DNA from 2 places in the Pirellula sp. SH-Sr6A genome. Region 1 is predicted to be linked to the other one. Evidence: riboswitches for the same ligand, from Rfam matches in the RefSeq annotation. Region 1 holds a riboswitch; the other holds the start of a gene.
The links. Region 1 has a riboswitch for cobalamin ahead of VN12_RS05255 (PEP-CTERM sorting domain-containing protein). Riboswitches for the same ligand answer to the same signal wherever they lie in the genome.
Positions count from the first base shown of each region.

Region 2: another riboswitch for cobalamin. It lies ahead of VN12_RS04810 (DUF1559 domain-containing protein); the one in region 1 lies ahead of VN12_RS05255 (PEP-CTERM sorting domain-containing protein).

Region 1 is NZ_CP011272.1:1,365,499-1,373,759, forward strand. Features, by position in the region: gene VN12_RS05235 (ribonucleoside-diphosphate reductase subunit alpha) at 1-1,538, opposite strand, end outside; gene VN12_RS05240 (DUF6580 family putative transport protein) at 1,577-2,107, opposite strand; gene VN12_RS05245 (DUF4465 domain-containing protein) at 2,104-2,967, opposite strand; gene VN12_RS05250 (DUF1559 domain-containing protein) at 2,994-3,947, opposite strand; gene VN12_RS05255 (PEP-CTERM sorting domain-containing protein) at 3,971-4,882, opposite strand; cobalamin riboswitch at 5,111-5,373, opposite strand; gene VN12_RS05260 (hypothetical protein) at 5,419-5,751, opposite strand; gene VN12_RS26765 (H-X9-DG-CTERM domain-containing protein) at 5,741-5,884, opposite strand; gene VN12_RS05265 (hypothetical protein) at 6,962-7,306, shown strand; gene VN12_RS05275 (hypothetical protein) at 7,787-8,261, shown strand, end outside.
Region 2 is NZ_CP011272.1:1,262,533-1,270,793, reverse strand. Features, by position in the region: gene VN12_RS04820 (alkaline phosphatase D family protein) at 1-1,632, opposite strand, end outside; gene VN12_RS04815 (c-type cytochrome domain-containing protein) at 1,721-4,591, opposite strand; cobalamin riboswitch at 4,749-4,996, shown strand; gene VN12_RS04810 (DUF1559 domain-containing protein) at 5,202-6,428, shown strand; gene VN12_RS04805 (DUF4465 domain-containing protein) at 6,554-7,399, shown strand; gene mutL (DNA mismatch repair endonuclease MutL) at 7,406-8,261, opposite strand, start outside.

The DNA of each region.
Region 1 (8,261 bases):
AGGGATTCGTAATGTTCATACCTCGTGTTGAACGCGGTGCCATAGAGATCATGCAGATCGGGAACCTCGCTCGGGCAGAACAGCGTCCACGTGCCTCCCTCTCGAACTCGCTGCATGAACAGATCGGGAATCCATGCGGCGGTATGCATGTCGTGTGTTCGACGGCGATCGTCCCCCGTGTTCTTCCTAAGGTCCAAAAACTCCTCGAAATCCAAATGCCATGGTTCTAGGTAGGCACACACCGCTCCTTTGCGCTTTCCGCCTTGATTCACAGCAATGGCCGCGTCGTTCACAATCTTCAAGAATGGGATGACTCCTTGGCTTTCTCCATTGGTGCCATGAATGCGAGCACCAATGGCTCTTACGTTCGTCCAATCGTTGCCCAATCCACCCGCCCACTTGGAGAGTTGAGCATTGTCGCCGATGCTCTTGAATATGTGCGCGAGATCGTCTTGGACTGTCGTCAAATAGCAACTGCTAAGCTGCGGATGGCGCGTGCCTGAGTTGAATAGCGTCGGCGTTGCACTGGTATAACGAAATGATGAGAGCAGGTCATAGAATTCGATTGCTCGATCGGTTTGCACATCGCCAGGCTCTGCCAGGGCCAAGCCCATCGCGACTCGCATCCAGAAATACTGCGGCGTTTCGATACGTCGCCCATCAATGTGAAGCAAGTAGCGATCGTAAATCGTCTGGATTCCCAGATAGCGAAATTCGTTGTCGCGCTGGATGTGCAGTGCGTCGGCTAAACGCTGGAGATCGAATCCTCGCAAGTCTGGGGAAAGACGTTCGTGCCGAATGCCTTCGATGATGTAGTGTTCAAACTTGTTACGATAGATCGCTTGAAAGTCATCGCGATTCTGAGCGAATCCCAGCGACTGTCGGTAAACGATCGCTCGCTGGAGTGCGGCCGCCAAGCGATCGTAGGCTGGATCGACTTCGATACGGCTGCGCGCGGAAAGAACCAACGAGCGGGCGATGTCACTCGTGGTCATTCCGGAGAACGATCCCTTGATGACTTCATCGATGAGTTCCTCAAGACGAATGGCATCCCTTCTGGACTCAGGCAAAGACAACAAGAACGTCCGGATTCGCCCCGCGTCAAAACGAACAAAGACGCCGGGCTCAATTTCAACCTGCGGAACGACTTGAACCGGCTCTGACCGGCTGTCCGCAATGACTGACTCTTCCTGTCGAACAGCCCGAAGCTTGGCATGTTCGGAACGATAGAGGATGTAGCGGCGCGCCACTTTGAAGTGCTGCCGTTGCATCAAACCGATTTCGACGATGTCTTGAATTTGCTCAACGTGCAGTGGCTCGGTTCGTCCCGGTGCAGTGGCAAGCTCAATGACCTGCTCAACGATGCTTAAGATGTCCTGGTAAGAATCCGCAGGCAGCGGTTGCCCGTCCGCCAGATTCAGTTCCGAACGAAAAGCCTTCTCGATTGCCTGTTCAATTCGACGTCTGTCGAACTCGGCATCGCGACCATCTCTCTTCCTGACCCGCATCAATGCGGCACTCTCGACCGTCCAACCCATGTCTTTAGTTCCTGTGTTAAATTGACGTCAAACAAACCTCATGCGATCACCTCACTGGCAACTACCGGTCGCAAGGCCGGTAATCGCCACTCTGCGAAACGCAATGCCCCAAATAAAACCAAACCAAACACGAAATCCGATAACAACGTGTTTTGAAAAAATGGCACGGCTGCGACATAGCAGCTTGCAAAGCCGGCCCATGATCTCTCATACATCGTTAGCCAACACGCAAAATTCGTAATGACAAAAAAGCCAATCGAAGCCGCCAACGAAGCGGCTATCAGTCGCTTAGCGTCGATTTGATGGCCCGCCCACCAGCCAGCCACGACGTACAGAGCCATTGATAGGTAAATGACAATGCAGATCCACTGAAATCCAATGGCAACGTCGCTAATGATCATGGCGCAAATCGGAATCAATAACGATAACCAACGATTCCCCAGCGATGCGCCCGCAAATAGCCCGACAGCTCCCACCGCCGCAAAATTCGGTGGATGCGGAATTAGGCGACTGAGAACAGCTAACACGATCAGTGTAGCAATGACCGCAATTCGGTTCGAAATAATCATGACGTTGGTCCTTCTAACAATCTTCGCGAATTTGCTTTGCATCGGCGTCGTCGCCACAAAGCAATGCCAGTTCCAGCGATGCCTAGTAATGCAAAGCTCGACGGTTCAGGAACGGCGGTGATGGTCAAGTTGTCGAATGCAACGTAGGTCGGTGTATTAATGCCAAAGGCACCGACATCTGACGAGGCGGACGACAATGACACAGATCGAGAGTTCGCAATTGATGAAAGGTCAACAGTTAACCAATTCGATAGAATGAAATCCTGGCTATTATCCGCAAAAGTGAAGTCGGCAAGATTGACCGTAACCGAACCGATGGAATTGCCCGTACCGTTTAGCCCGTCGAATCCACTGAGCGAGACGCGAAAGAAATCGGGATCGTTCCCAGAGACTCCGCCAAAGTTTTTGGCGAAGCTATCTCCGGTCTGCATCGACAACGCTGCATAGGTCGTGTTGGCCAGTGAAACAGAGGACAAGAGTGTGCTGGACGGCAAGTTAAAGAATGCTCCGTCGGCATATGCCACCGCATACTTAGACGAGCCGTTCGCACCTGTTCCAGCGAAGGAACTGTATTGATTCGAAAAACCTGGGGTCGTGGTGTCAGTGTGATTGGAAACTGCGAAACCCCTCCAACTGCCATAGAGATCATTGTTGCTGTTGAAGAATTCAACACCGCTGACGGCGAACGTGCCATTTCGATCATTTCCACCGAAGGGCCCAGGTGTGGAAATTGCATTGCTTGTGGGGCCATTAAAAACACCAGATCCATTGAGCGGAAATCCCTCAAAATCGACGACAATGTCCGCTCGACCTAGTTGCGTCAGGGACACAACGAGTATCATTGCAAAGGCTAAACGCATATTGGTACTCCAAGTTGGAAAAATGGTTAAGGCAATTCCACAACCTCTTGCTTGGCTCGTGTGATCAGCTTGCCAAGAAGTTGTTTATCGATTGATTCAGAAACAAATAACGTTCGAGCATCCGCGAATAGAAACATCGCGCCACCTTCGTGAGCACTGCGGATTTCGTTATCACCAACCCAAGCGGTTGGGTCGTTGATGCCATGAGCGACCGCAAAGATATTGCGACCGTTGATCCACTGACGGTCTGGTCCACCAACGTCCTCTGAGACGGCAAGCGTATTGCTCAAACCGTCGATGACGTCGCTAAAACGGAATGCTCGTTCGTTAACAAAGAGCCCGTCATCCTGCTCTCGATCAACAATCAGTTCACCGAAGATGCCGCCGTAGCTGATTTGGCCCTTATTGGGTGTGAGGTCTGGTTCCGTCGGACACAAATAGATGGACAAGTCAGTTTTGGCTACGCTTGAGTTCTCAGGCGCATCGAATGGCTTATTCCAATTGATCTGCTGATGAAGATTCAGTTGCTCCACAAAAGGCAGTAGCATTGCAGACCATGCGAATTGGCGTCGGTTCGGAGGAGCGTTCCACGCTCTCCATTCAACGCATCCAGTAGGCAACGATTTGTGCGTGTCGTGATAGTTATGAAGTGCAATACCGACCTGCCTTAGGTTATTCTTGCAAGGCACCTTTCGAGCGGCCTCTCGGGCGGCTTGCACTGCGGGCAGCAATAGAGCAACAAGAACCCCGATAACGCCGATCGTCACAAGCAGCTCGACAAGCGTGAAGCCATCCGAGCGATCTCGCGAGCATAGAAGGCGAAGCCGGACCAAAGCTCGCTCAACAATTTGCTGCTTCACCGAATCATCGCTGCATGACCAGAGTGCAATCTCCGATCGATCTCTACCGCAACCGACGCAGACTTCCATCTCCGATAGTTGGCACTGGCGATTGCAAGGCGATGCAACTTGGTGGACCATATTTGACCCCTCCATGACGATCCCTATACGCTTTCTGTAGCTTTGCCTTCCGTGTCGCGTGATCTAGAATGCCGACGCCTACGAAAGGCAAAGCCCCCCATGCCCGCAATGGTGAGCAATGCTAGACTCGATGGCTCTGGGACTGCTGAGACATTCATAACTCCAACGCCAAGTCCAGTGCCCAATCGGAAATCAAAACCACCTGATCCCGTTGTTAGCCAGTTGTCGCGTATTGGATTGCCTAAGCTGTCGACGAACGCTCCGTTACCTGGTATGTCAAAGAGTCGGACATATTGAATGTTGTTCAAGTCGAGCAGACCGCCAGACACCAGGGTGTGCGAGGTCAATTCAGCGAGATCGAACGGCGTACCGAAACCTCCAGCATGTTTGCCTGCCAGGTTGTAGACGTTCGTGACGTCGTAACCAGCGAATGCTCCGCTCCCTTGGATCGGACCCGTGTTTCGACTGATGCTACTGAACCTTGCGAAGTCAATGCCGTTAGTTGAAACATCGACGTAGGCGAACTCGGCGAACAAGCCTGGAATACCATTCGAGTTAGTGCCAAAGGTAAAGCCGTTTTCGAATACTGCGAAGTCGTGCCCCAGACCGTTCCTGATTCCGGTCGGGAACGTGACTGTTAGAAATCCTGGTGAGAGACCATTAGCGATTTGAGTGGCGTCTAGGTCTCCGAGGCTGTTGAATCCACCTGTCTGATTGATGACCGAACTGCCTCGGGGCGCGAATGACGTTCGAGTTGGATCGATGAAATTTGCCCACTCCCGAAATCGGCTGTCATTGGCTGCAATGGCTGGATCGATCGCGTGAGTGGTCTCAGTGGGGCCTGAGAAAACAAGATCAGCTTTTGCTCTACCGCTTTGAATGCTAACGACTGCGAAGATGGACGCTAAAAGAAGCGTCTTGTGTTTTTGGATCATGGCACGCCTTTCATTCCATGCGCGCAGTCGCTAGCGGAATCCGGACCGCACCAAATTGATGCAACCAGATCACGGGGGCTTTTGAGCGAATGGACTAGCCAACGAATGGCTGTTACTGGCTTTGAATAAACGGGTCAGAAGATCAATGAAGAAGGCAATTGGGGCGTCGACCCCAACGAGACAAACAGCATCGATCAACTGCAACGATTGCCTCAATCCAGGAAGGCACGACATCGTCTAGCTCAAGGTAGGTCTTCTGACTCACCACCGTATCGTTCGCTCACAGCCTTCTCATCCGTTTCAACCCTGATTTGAGTCAGGCGGACAATGGCTCATTCCAAAGAAAGGAGCAACGATTGCAATCAGTTAAGATCACGGGTGGCACACAGCGGCCGGACCGTCCCGGAATTGCCTTCGGGAAGAAGACGCACCGGAGTTCCCTGTTCACCTTGTTGGCATCCAACAAGATCACCTTGAACAACATCAATATACGAAAACCAACTCGCTAGTCAATCACTCATTTCTGAGGAAGAAAGCTAACGAACCTGATCGCTTGCGAACCTCAATGCCATCGTTTGCGCAGACTCCCACTCGCCTTCGCCCGCCATCTCAAGGACCTTCTTGAAGGATGTGATTTCTTCACCACTGACCTTGCCTTCCGACTCAAGTTCCGCCAATCGCTCAACACATTCAGCGAGTCGCTTTTGGTTTTTCGTGTTGCACGCGGTATAAACCTGCTTGATGAACTCAAGTGATTCTTTTGAGGTTGCTTTCGGATGCTGACTGCACCCACCGAGCAGTATCGCAGCAATAACCAGCAATACACTATGCCTCCATAATGGAATGGAACCGCGATTACTAATCCTCATGAGCAAACACCTCCCCCTTGCCACAACTGCTCATCGCAGCCCACGTATCAAGATTTATCGTTGTGGCAACGTACCGTACGCTGCCATCACCCAAAAGTACATAGCCACCTCCTCCGTTCCAAGGTGCGTACATCTGACAAACATGACATGTCGGAAACGAAGGAGCGTGAATAACTCCAGGTTCGTCTGCAGCTGGACCGGAATGGCAAAGAACATACGTCGCGCCATGATCGCATTCGGTAAACGGAAATCGATTTGGGTCCTTAGGACATGAGAAGCTTCCAGGCACAACACCTGTCTTGCCTCTCTAGAAAGTGGAATTCCCGCTGATTAGGCTAACATAACCTGATCTTAGGAGGATTCCGATGCTCCCCGTGCGAAAACGTCATGGGGAGCTTGAATGGTTGGAGATGCTGCAGCTAACACGGCAATTGCGGGGTAAGCAGAGATTTGTTTGTTCCGATTCTTTTCAGACGGTAGAAACCGGTATACGGAAACACGACGTTCGAAGGCGCGGTCTGCGGAATCGCAAACGTCTTGGTCGCCACTCAGGCGACATCTACAGGCGACTGGGAACTTCATTGTCACGCTTTTAGAGACGTGACGGCGGTCGCTAAACTTGAATGTGGGCAGTTGGGAACTAATCTCAAAGCCTAGCGTCCCTGTGCAAATATTCTGCCCCGCCCGAGCTTTTCTCAGGAAATCCACTGTTTCGACGATGGCAAGCTTCCGCAACGTTTACACAACCCTCTTGCTCGCCACTGCCGGGGCAACGGACAGAGAACTCGCCCGCCAGCGCTCTAAGCTGTGATTTATGCAGAGCAAAAACCAGCGAACCAGCGCTTATATCACTCCAAAACAAAACGAGCTGAGCCTTGCGCACCGGTGATTTGTACCAAGAAACGAGGACAACCAAGCGAGCGAAAAGAATCGATGGATGACTGATTGACTGTCGCGAGATAGAAAATCGAGGTCGAACCATCTCACAAAACCATAGAAACACCCCAACAAATAGCCCGTTTACACCGAAGTGAGTCCAAGCACATCGATTGCACGAACTGGGCCTCAGAGAAACTCTCGCCGCACCATCAACTCGCCTAATAGCGCCGAGTTTTCGAACGCTTTTTTCCAAAAATGTTCTGCAGCGCCGAAGCGCAAACGCTCGCCCCATGCTACGGTCTGCCTGCTAAGTGCCCTGCGAATGCACGACATGACAACGCAGTCACCTCATGAAGTTTGGTTGGCAATTGGGGCGAAAGACCGCAAACCCCAGATGAGCTATCCCCCAATTCGCGTGGCGCGATTCTCTGGGGAGTCGAAACGATTCGGAGTACAGTATCGAACGATCGAAGGCGTGACGATTACGGTATACTCACCAGCGAAGACGATTGCGGACTGCTTCAAGTATCGCAATAAGATCGGCCTCGACGTTGCTATAGAGGCTCTCAAAGATTGTCTTCGTTCACGCAAGGCCACCATGGATGAAATCTGGGAGGCCGCCAAGGTTGGTCGCATGGCAAACGTGATACGACCTTACCTGGAGGCAATAGCTTGACCAGTAAGTCACCGCGAGACGTATCCGCGTGGTTCGCGCGCGATTACTGAACATCTCCAAAAGGAACAGTGAAGCTTTCGACTTGGTTCTCGTTCGATTTGCAATGGAACGTCTGCTGTATCGACTTTCCCAATCAACGTTCCGCGATCGATTCAATCAGCCATTTTTTCGCCCTGCGAAATAACCACTACTTGCACAATCTCGTTTCTGCACTGTGCTGGAACCAGCCAGTCCTGGCGCCCCAACCTCGCCCTCAATCTTGGAAAAATCCAAACCCCCTGGTAAGATGGAGTGACCGACGATTGTTCTCCGTATCTCCATGTCGAGTTTGACAAGTGACCGAACAAGAACGACTCCTTAGACTGGAAGAAGCACGATCTGACTCGGATTCGTGGAAGGAGTGGTATCGCCTCACCCCGCTTGAGAGAATGCAGGAATCCACAAAACTTTGGCGGTTCTACTTGGAGGCCGGAGGCTCACTTGATCCCGAACCCGATTCTCAAAGTCCTTTCGACGCTGTCATGCCACGAAGTACGCCACCTGCTTATCGGCGGTCAGGCATGCGTGTTGTACGGCGCAGCGGAGTTTAGCCGCGACTGCGATGTCGTGATTTTGGCCGATGAAGACAACTTCAAGAATCTAAACGCGGCCTTGGCCGAATTGCAGGCAGAATGTATAGCGGTTCCCGAATTCAAGGCGGAGTATCTCCGACGCGGACACGCGGTTCACTTTCGGTGTAAACACTCCGACGTGAACGGCTTGCGAATCGATGTAATGACCCAACTACGTGGTTGCGACCCATTTGATCGCCTGTGGGAACGGCGAACCACGATCCAAGATCCGATCGCAGGCGCTGCCTATGAGGTTCTCGCGATTGAAGATCTCGTTTGTGCAAAAAAGACGCAACGCGATAAAGACTGGCCCATGATCCGCCGCTTAGTCGAGGCTCACTATG
Region 2 (8,261 bases), 100 kb from region 1:
CGGAGCGGACTCCAATTCCTGTGAGATCGTTCCACTGGTCAAGATAGCCCGGATCCATTCGCTCCCAGCCGCATCGAAACCATTCTCTCGCGGCGCAGAAATACCCAGGTGCAACAAGTGGTTTTTCTCCGTCGAGGTGGTATCTTCCCCGACGCTCGCGTTGGGTTCGACACGCAGCCATTCGGCTGGCCAGCCCGATTCCTGGGAGGTGCTATAGCGAGTCCATTTCCATTTGTCTCCGGTGCCACTCTGTAGCATTTGGGCATTTTCGAAAGCCCCTTTGCGCGATTCGAACGGTTCAATCGTTTCGATCCGCTTGATCCAGGCCTTTCCTTCGCTTTCCCAATTTTCAGGTCGGGGGGAGGTGTCTTTCGATGCAAACCACTGCGCTGCTCCGGTCACTTTTTCGTCGAGAGGGAGTTCTTGGGGGAACGCTACTAGTTGATGCGGGGCGAGTTCTTTGGTGGCAGCACGATCGACGAGGATCTCCTTCCCCGTTAGGTGCAAATGGAGCCACTTGAAAGCGCCTACTTGCAGTTCCTGCGAATCCTTGTGAGGACCTGGCCCGATGAGTAGCCCATAATCTTGAGGCTTACCCACTTGGCGATACAAGGATTCGAGTTGACGATGGATTCGAATTACACCATCGAGAGGGAAGATAGAGTCGGAGTCTGTGTTGGTCAAAAGAAGCGGGCGTGGGGCGATCAAAGCTGCGAGTTTGCCGTAGTCCCAGCGGAATGTATTGACCATGTACATACAGTCGCAATGACCTTCGACGCAGCCATCGAGGACATGGTTTCGAAGATCGGTGATACCCGCGACGGGAACAACCGCGCGGATGCGTGGATCCAAGGCTGCGGCGTACCAACTGTAAGCACCTCCTCCGCTTCGACCTGTAACACCGATCCGTTCGGAGTCCATTTCGATTCGAGACTCCAAGTAATCGATCGCTCGCATACAGGTCCACGCCTCCACTCCAGCGGGCGTATATCCTTTGCTGATCCAGTCCCAGCGTCCCAGTTTATACGTCCCGTGGTGTTCTCCTTGAAACTCCCCGAGCTGTATGGTGTCGACGATCAAGCATGCCATGCCGTGGCGAGCGAACCAAATACCATGATGTTGGTAGCTCGTTTTGTTCCCGGCCAACCGTCCGAACTCATCGACTCGCGCGTGTCCGCATACATAAAGCACGACCGGCCAACCCGCGTTTGGACGTTCACCCGTCGGCAAATACAAATTGGCACCCACGAACAGTTTGGGGCTGGGTTGGAAATGAATGTTTTCGACGCGATATCCGTCTCCTTCGAGAGTTGCGGTGACTTGGGCTGCAAGCGGGGTCTTCTCCGGCCAAGGCTTGAGGCCCAGCATTTCCTGCAATTCAGCTCGCCATTTCTGCTGCAGGTCGCTCCAATTCTCACGCGTGATCTTGCTCAGGTCTTGCTCCGTTTGGGCTTCGATCTCCTCGACACGACTAGTGAGGTAGGGGGCCCAAGGGAATTCGTTCTTCTCCAAGTCCGATTGCCCGGATGCCGACGGCACGAACAAGACGATGCACCCAAGCCAGGCGGTCCAAGTCAAGAGATGCGAGGAAATAGTCCAGCAGCGAGGGCATGTGTCGTGCAGTCGTACCATGATCTTGGGGAGCTTCAAAGAGGGATAGGACGCAAGGTCACTGAGGCTGCTTGGAGGAGGCCATCGGTACTTAACTGTGGGATTCCGATTAGCGGACGATACGGATGGCGACAGGGAGGGTGGTCGGATTGCCATCCACACTGGCTTTGATATGGAAGTGGCGGACTTGCTCAGGCACGAACTTGGCCGCAGTGATAAAGACTTCGCGCGTGGATTGCCCGGCAGGTATGAGGAGCCCGTTGAGACCGATATTGTCCACGAACACGCCGTGGGGGAGGTTTCGTCCTGATTCCGCATTTCCGAACGAGATATCCCCTTCGAGTTTGCCGCGATCGATGACGAGTTTTAAGACGCCAGTCGTACCTGCTTGCAACGTAAATTCACGAATGGGTTCGGCGTCATCGGGATCGGATTTCCCAACCAACTTAAGAGGCATGGTTTCTTTGGCCACTTTTTTGACCTTCAAGGTGAGGGTTTCCGACTGCGGCTGGGGGTAGTTGGCAGAGTGGGACGTCGCCTCAAGTTGGATCGAGAACGCGTCGGGCAGTTTGGAAAACGCTTCGGGGGTCGCGGTGAAGGTGGCAACGCATCGGATTTGGTCCGATTCGACGTTTAGATCGCTGGTCATCGCGAGGCCTACCGGAAGGTCGACCGGTCGGATGTCGATGCGTTCGCGATGCCCCTCTCGTCGATTGGCAACCAGGCTGAACTCGGCTCCGCCCGAAGATCGCATGGTGATTTCGGCAGGTTCCAGTTGGAGTGAAAACTGAGGGTTGGGGCGCGTGATGACCAAACGGTATCGGTAGGCGTCCCCGAATTGCCCGCGTGCATCGCGAACGCGAATCAGGTAGCGGCCATCTTCGGGAGGGGTGAAAGTCAATTGACTGTCCTTGCCAAGACGTCGGGTCGATTCATCGTCATTCGAATAGTAGATCGGGAAGACTGGGAGTCCGTTTGGGGTGGGAGCTTCGTTCGCTTGCAATTCTCGGACAATCCAAGCGGGCTCATTGAGAGCGTGGGTCGTCGCTGTGGTGTCGAAGTAGGTCCAGCGACTGCGTTCCCCCGGGTAGACCTTGAACCCCGAGTCAGGACCACGGGGATAAAGCCATAACCGCACTACTTCGCCTGCCGCATAGAGGTATTCGTTGAGTTCCATGTCTTCCCATCGATGCATGCGGAAGTCATCTGCGATGGTGGAGTCTTTTCCGCGGAAGGTAAAGTAGGATTCGCGAAGGGCTTGCAATCGCGTGCGGAGCACCGGTTTTCCGCTCGCATCGAGAATATCCACAAAGCTATCCATCGGCGATTTTTGGGTCGCGGCTTCGATAGTGATGAGCCATGGCTCGCCCGCTTTGGCGTCCAAGGAATACCAGTCTCCAGGGGCCGCAGATCTCGCGTCCGATTCGGACAAGGCCCCTGAGACGCGGCAGGGTGGTTGGAGATGCTGGGCCGTCGCAGGGGAGCGAGTCTGAGTTACTTCCCCAAATTCGAGCACCGTTTGGCCATCACTAGGATTGCCTTTACTGGTTTTGCCTTCACTGGGATTCGAGACAGAGTGGTTCTCCGACGCGGCAGGTGGCAGAGGGGTGGTTGGATTGATCGGCTGGGATGGAGTGCTTGGTGAAACAAACTGATGCACCTTTCCGTCGATCGATGACGCGACGAATGTTTTGGCATCCTTCCAAAAGAGAGAGGTCGGAACATCGGTGATCCGTCCCGCTTCACCGAGTGGTTCGATAGTTGGCCACGTCCAAGCTTTGATCGAACGGTCTTCGCCAGCCGTCGCGATTCTGGTTCCGTCGGGAGAGAAGGCGACGGCGACCACAGCCGCTTCGTGGGCAAAGACCGAATGCAACATTGGGCTGACAGTGGGAGTGGTCAGAGATTGGATTTTCCAGACGCGGATACGCCGATCGGCACCAACCGCTAGTACCGAGTCCCCGGAGGGGGAAAAGCGAACAGCGTATTGTTCGGCTTCCCCCTGACCCATGGTATCGAGTCTTTCGCCGGAATCGACGCGCCAGAGTTTGATCGTTTCGTCAGCGCTCGCCGTCGCGATAACTTGTCCGGTGGGATCGAAGTCGACGTCGTAGACGGCTCCATTGTGGCCGGAGAAGGTTCGCACAAGCTCACCGGTGGCAACCGACCACAGGCGCACCGACTTGTCATACCCGGATGTCGCTAGCGACTGACCATCGGGGCTCCACGCGACGCCATAGATGGCATCCGAGTGACCTTCGATAGTTCGTCGATGGGTCAAGCTTCCATTTTGGAATTCTGCAATGGTGATTTGTCCTCCCAAGCCGGGGATGCCTGAGATGATTGCCACTTGCTTTCCGTCTTTGGCAAAACGCAGTTTGGTAATTCTCCCCGTGATGGGGAGAGACTGGCGTTCCATCCACTGGGATTTTTTGATGGCGACATGGTCTTGGTATCCCATGATCCAAGTATCGGAGGAGGCGGGAGCCATCGCGTAAAGGCCTGGCGGATTCGAAGCGGATGACGATCGAGGGAGATTCCAACGCTCGCGAAGAGAAAGGGATTTGGATTCGCCCAAAGCACCTTGATCGATCCAGTCGCGAAGGATTTGTTTCTCGACGTCCGTGGGTTGCGTTTCGTCGACGGGGGGCATGACAGGTTCCAATGAACCTTCGATCAGCTTCCAAAGTTTGGAATCGGCCGCGTTCTTGGGAACGATCAATCCCGCTGCCTTGTCCGACGATTGCAGGGCTTCGAGCGAGTGGAGTTGCACATCCGCTTCCGCATCGTCGTCGTTGTGGCATCCGCTGCAGTATTTGGTCAAGATCGGTTGGACTTGCCGGGAGTAATCGATGGTGGCAGCTGCCGACGGGGCAGGGGATTCCAGGCAGAAACCAACCGATGCACCAAAGTAAGCAAGCGTGAGGGCAGTGGCAAAGGAGAATCGCGTGGCAAGTCGTTTGGGTAGAACGGTAACCATAGATCGGTGGTGAAAAAGGAGGGAGTTCGGAAGCAAGTGGGAGCGCGGATTGCGGCGGGGCTGGGGGGCTAGACGCCAGTATACCACGGCGTGGGACGGGATTCTTTCCGTTGGCCAGGAAGGAATCAAATCGATTGACGGGTTGCTCGCGATTGTTTACACTTCGGGGGCTCTTGGTGGCAGATCGCTCGCAAGCGATTTTGCAAACAGGGAACTCCGGTGCGCTACGATTGATGTGGCAATTCCGGGACGGTCCGGCCGCTGTGTGCTGCCCGAAACGCGAATCGCGTTTCAAACCATCGCTCCTTCTTTGGAAGCGCCATTGCTCGAGATTGTTCGGGTGAGAAGGCAATGAGGGATGGTTGGCAGTGAGTCAGAAGACCTACTAAGAGCTAGACAGCTAAGTGCCCTCCAGGTTTGGGGCGGCTGTTGCAGCAGACTTCCTTTGCGGAACAACCCGCTGGTCCATTGTAATCCTTTAACGGCTCCAGTTCGTACTTCTTAAGTCAGGTACCTACCGTTCGATGCTGCGCGACGATTCGATCGTTCGCAGGTTGGGCTGGATGGGCATCTCGCTGTACGCATCGGGTCCATGGATGTATGCCGTCTCGTGAATAGCCCTGAACCCGCAGTGACTTCGTCCGTTTTCCCGACTCGCGTTCGACCGGTTCCGGCTGGTGCCGGCTCGAATGGTTTACGCCCTTCGGTGTCGTCCCCGTGCATTCGAGTGTGCGAGCTGAATGCCGAGGAGCAGTGTTTGGGGTGCGGTCGAACCCGCGCCGAGATCGGAGCTTGGAGTTTGGTTTCAGACCGCGTAAAGCAGTCGATCGTGGAGGCCAGTCGGGAGCGATTGGCAAGCTTGTTGAGCAATGGTGCCCATCGAAGCGGAGAAGGCCAGCCCGGCGGTGGAGCCAAGTCTGGATTTACGCTCGTTGAGTTATTGGTGGTGATTTCCATTATCGGCGTCTTGGTCGCATTGCTCTTGCCTGCCGTGCAAGCGGCGAGGGAGGCCGCGCGTCGGCTTCAGTGCGTCAACAACTTGAAGCAGATGGGGATCGGTTTCCATAACTACCACAGTCTTTACAACAGGTTTCCCTTTGGAGGGGCCGGTTCCGTGAGCGAGACTTCGGCCGCGATTCGTGCTCGTTGGAGGCCGAGTTGGGGGACGGTGTTGTTGCCTTTCATCGAGCAGCAAGCCATTTACGAGGAGATGGATCTTCGGCTCCCTTATATCGATCCTGTGAATCATGTGGCGGGTGCAAGGACTATCCCCATTTACCTTTGTCCGTCGGCGCCGAAGACGGTGATGGCACGTCCCAATGGAGATACGCCCAATTCGACGGTTCTCTTTGGGCGAACGGATTATGGCGGCAATTATGGAGAGCGCGGACTGCGATGCTACCCAAATTTGAATTGTCAAAACAACTATAGCGAGCAAGGAGATTTGTCTGGTGGTGGACGGGGCGTGCTTTTGTTCGGAAGCGAGCGTCAGATCGGATTGGTCGACATCACCGACGGGTCATCCAATACGGTCGTGTTGGGGGAGGCACCGGAGGGGCTGCATTCGATTTGGGTTGGGCACCGAAACCTCTTTGATCAAAGCACGCCGATCAACACCCGAACGGCGAACAGCTCCAGGTGGCCATCATGTCACACGGTGTTCAAGAGCCGGCAAGGTAACTTCTGCGATTTTGGTCAGGAGTTTCATAGCTATCACACCGGCGGTTCTCTTTTTCTGTTTGGGGATGGTTCTGCTCGCTTTGTCGAGGAGCAGACCGAACCGCAAGTACTCGCTGCCCTCCTTTCGCGTCGGGGTGGGGAAGTCGTGACCGACTAGTTTATTCTCGACCAAGCTAATCACCTGTGGATTTGTTGCGCCTTACTTCTCGGTCGCGACTTTCGGACCGAGTGCGCCTTTCCACGTTACTCGCATTGATCCCTATTCTCGTAAGGACTTACACCATGAAGATTTCCATTTCCATATTGTTGCTCGCGATCACTTTTATCTTGGCCCCTTCTTACGCGTTATCGCAGACCACGGTTACGTTCGATGAGTTTCAACTTTCCCCTAATAGTTATTACAACGGGTCGGATGGTGCGGGGGGGTGGAGCAGTCAAGGAGTTTCTTTTAGCAATTCGTACAACGCGAGTTGGGGAAGCTGGAGCGGTTGGTCGTATAGCAACGTAGTCGATACCACGACTGTAGGGTTCACCAACCAGTATGCGTCCTATGCAGGGGGCGGGGCCAATGGCGTAGGTGGCGTTGCGATCGGCCAGAACTATGCGATCGCCACGGGTTCGAGGGCCACGATCAATCTACCTACCATTTCACTTCTGCAATCTGTCGATATCACAAACTCCACTTACGCAGCGCTGTCGATGGCCAATGGCGATCAATTCGCGAAGAAGTTTGGGGGGGTGACTGGGAACGACTCCGATTGGTTCCAAGTCACCCTCAGGGGATATGACGGGCTCGATGCGACGGGGAATCAAACAGGATCGGTGACGGTGGATCTGGCCGACTATCGATTCGCGAACAACGCGCAAGACTATATTTTGGACGATTGGCGTACCATCGATTTGTCGATTCTATCCGGAGTCCGATCCGTCCGTTTAGAGTTTGCTTCCTCGGATGTTGGGTTGTATGGCATGAATACTCCCGCCTACGTCGCCATGGACAATCTGCGATTCAGCGCCGTACCCGAGCCAACCAGTTTTGCGCTTTGCGGTGCGATTGCGATCGCTGGATGGGGAGTTCGACGTTGGCGCACTGGGAAGCAGTGCGGCTCCGATGGTGATGCTACCTAACGAAGTTCACGTCCGCTTGAACATTTTATCGAGTTGCTCGCGTGAGAAAAACAGTGCGGTCGGTCGTCCGTGCGGGCAATGGTGGGTGTCGTGATAGAGGTGGCGTTGGGATAGGAGCGACGAAATCTCGTCGCTGGTAAGCCGGTCACCTGCCTTGATTGCCGCTTTGCAAGCCACCATGTTCATGAGTTCGTCGAGCAAGTTTCGGACGTCGGGTTTCTTTCCGCCGCTCATGAGCGGGTCGAGCACTTGACGCAGCATTTCGCCCGGTGAGATTCCTTGTAGCATGGCTGGGTACGAGGACACGAGGAGGGTGTCCCCTCCGAAAGGCTCAATGTCGATGCCGATTTCCCGCAGAACATCTTGGAATTCCAACGCCATCGCCGTCTCGGCGGCAGAGAGGGTGATCGTTTCGGGGACCAGCAATCTTTGGACATCCAGCGTCTTGGCTAAGACTTTATTCTTGATTTGCTCGTACAAGATACGTTCGTGAAGGGCGTGCTGATCGATGATCACCATGCCTTGCTCGTCCTCGGTGATCAGGTAGCGATTGTGAATTTGGAACCCGATGTTTGCTTTCGTTCCGTCAATCGAGGACTTGTCGATCCCACTGTTCGCGTAGGAGGGTGCGAGAGGGGCGTCGGAATCGATCGCTTCGGTCTCGTCATCCATCAACGCGACAGGACGATCGGCAGACCAGACCACCGCGGTGGGAGGTAGATCCGATCCGGTCGGCGATGTCGACCAGGGCGTCGGTGCAACGGTGGGTAATGAAGGACCAAAGAAGGGATCGTCGAGGGATTGCCCTCGGGAGGTGGGAGAGAAAGGACGAAATTCGGGCAAGCGGCTTGGGAGAGCGTTG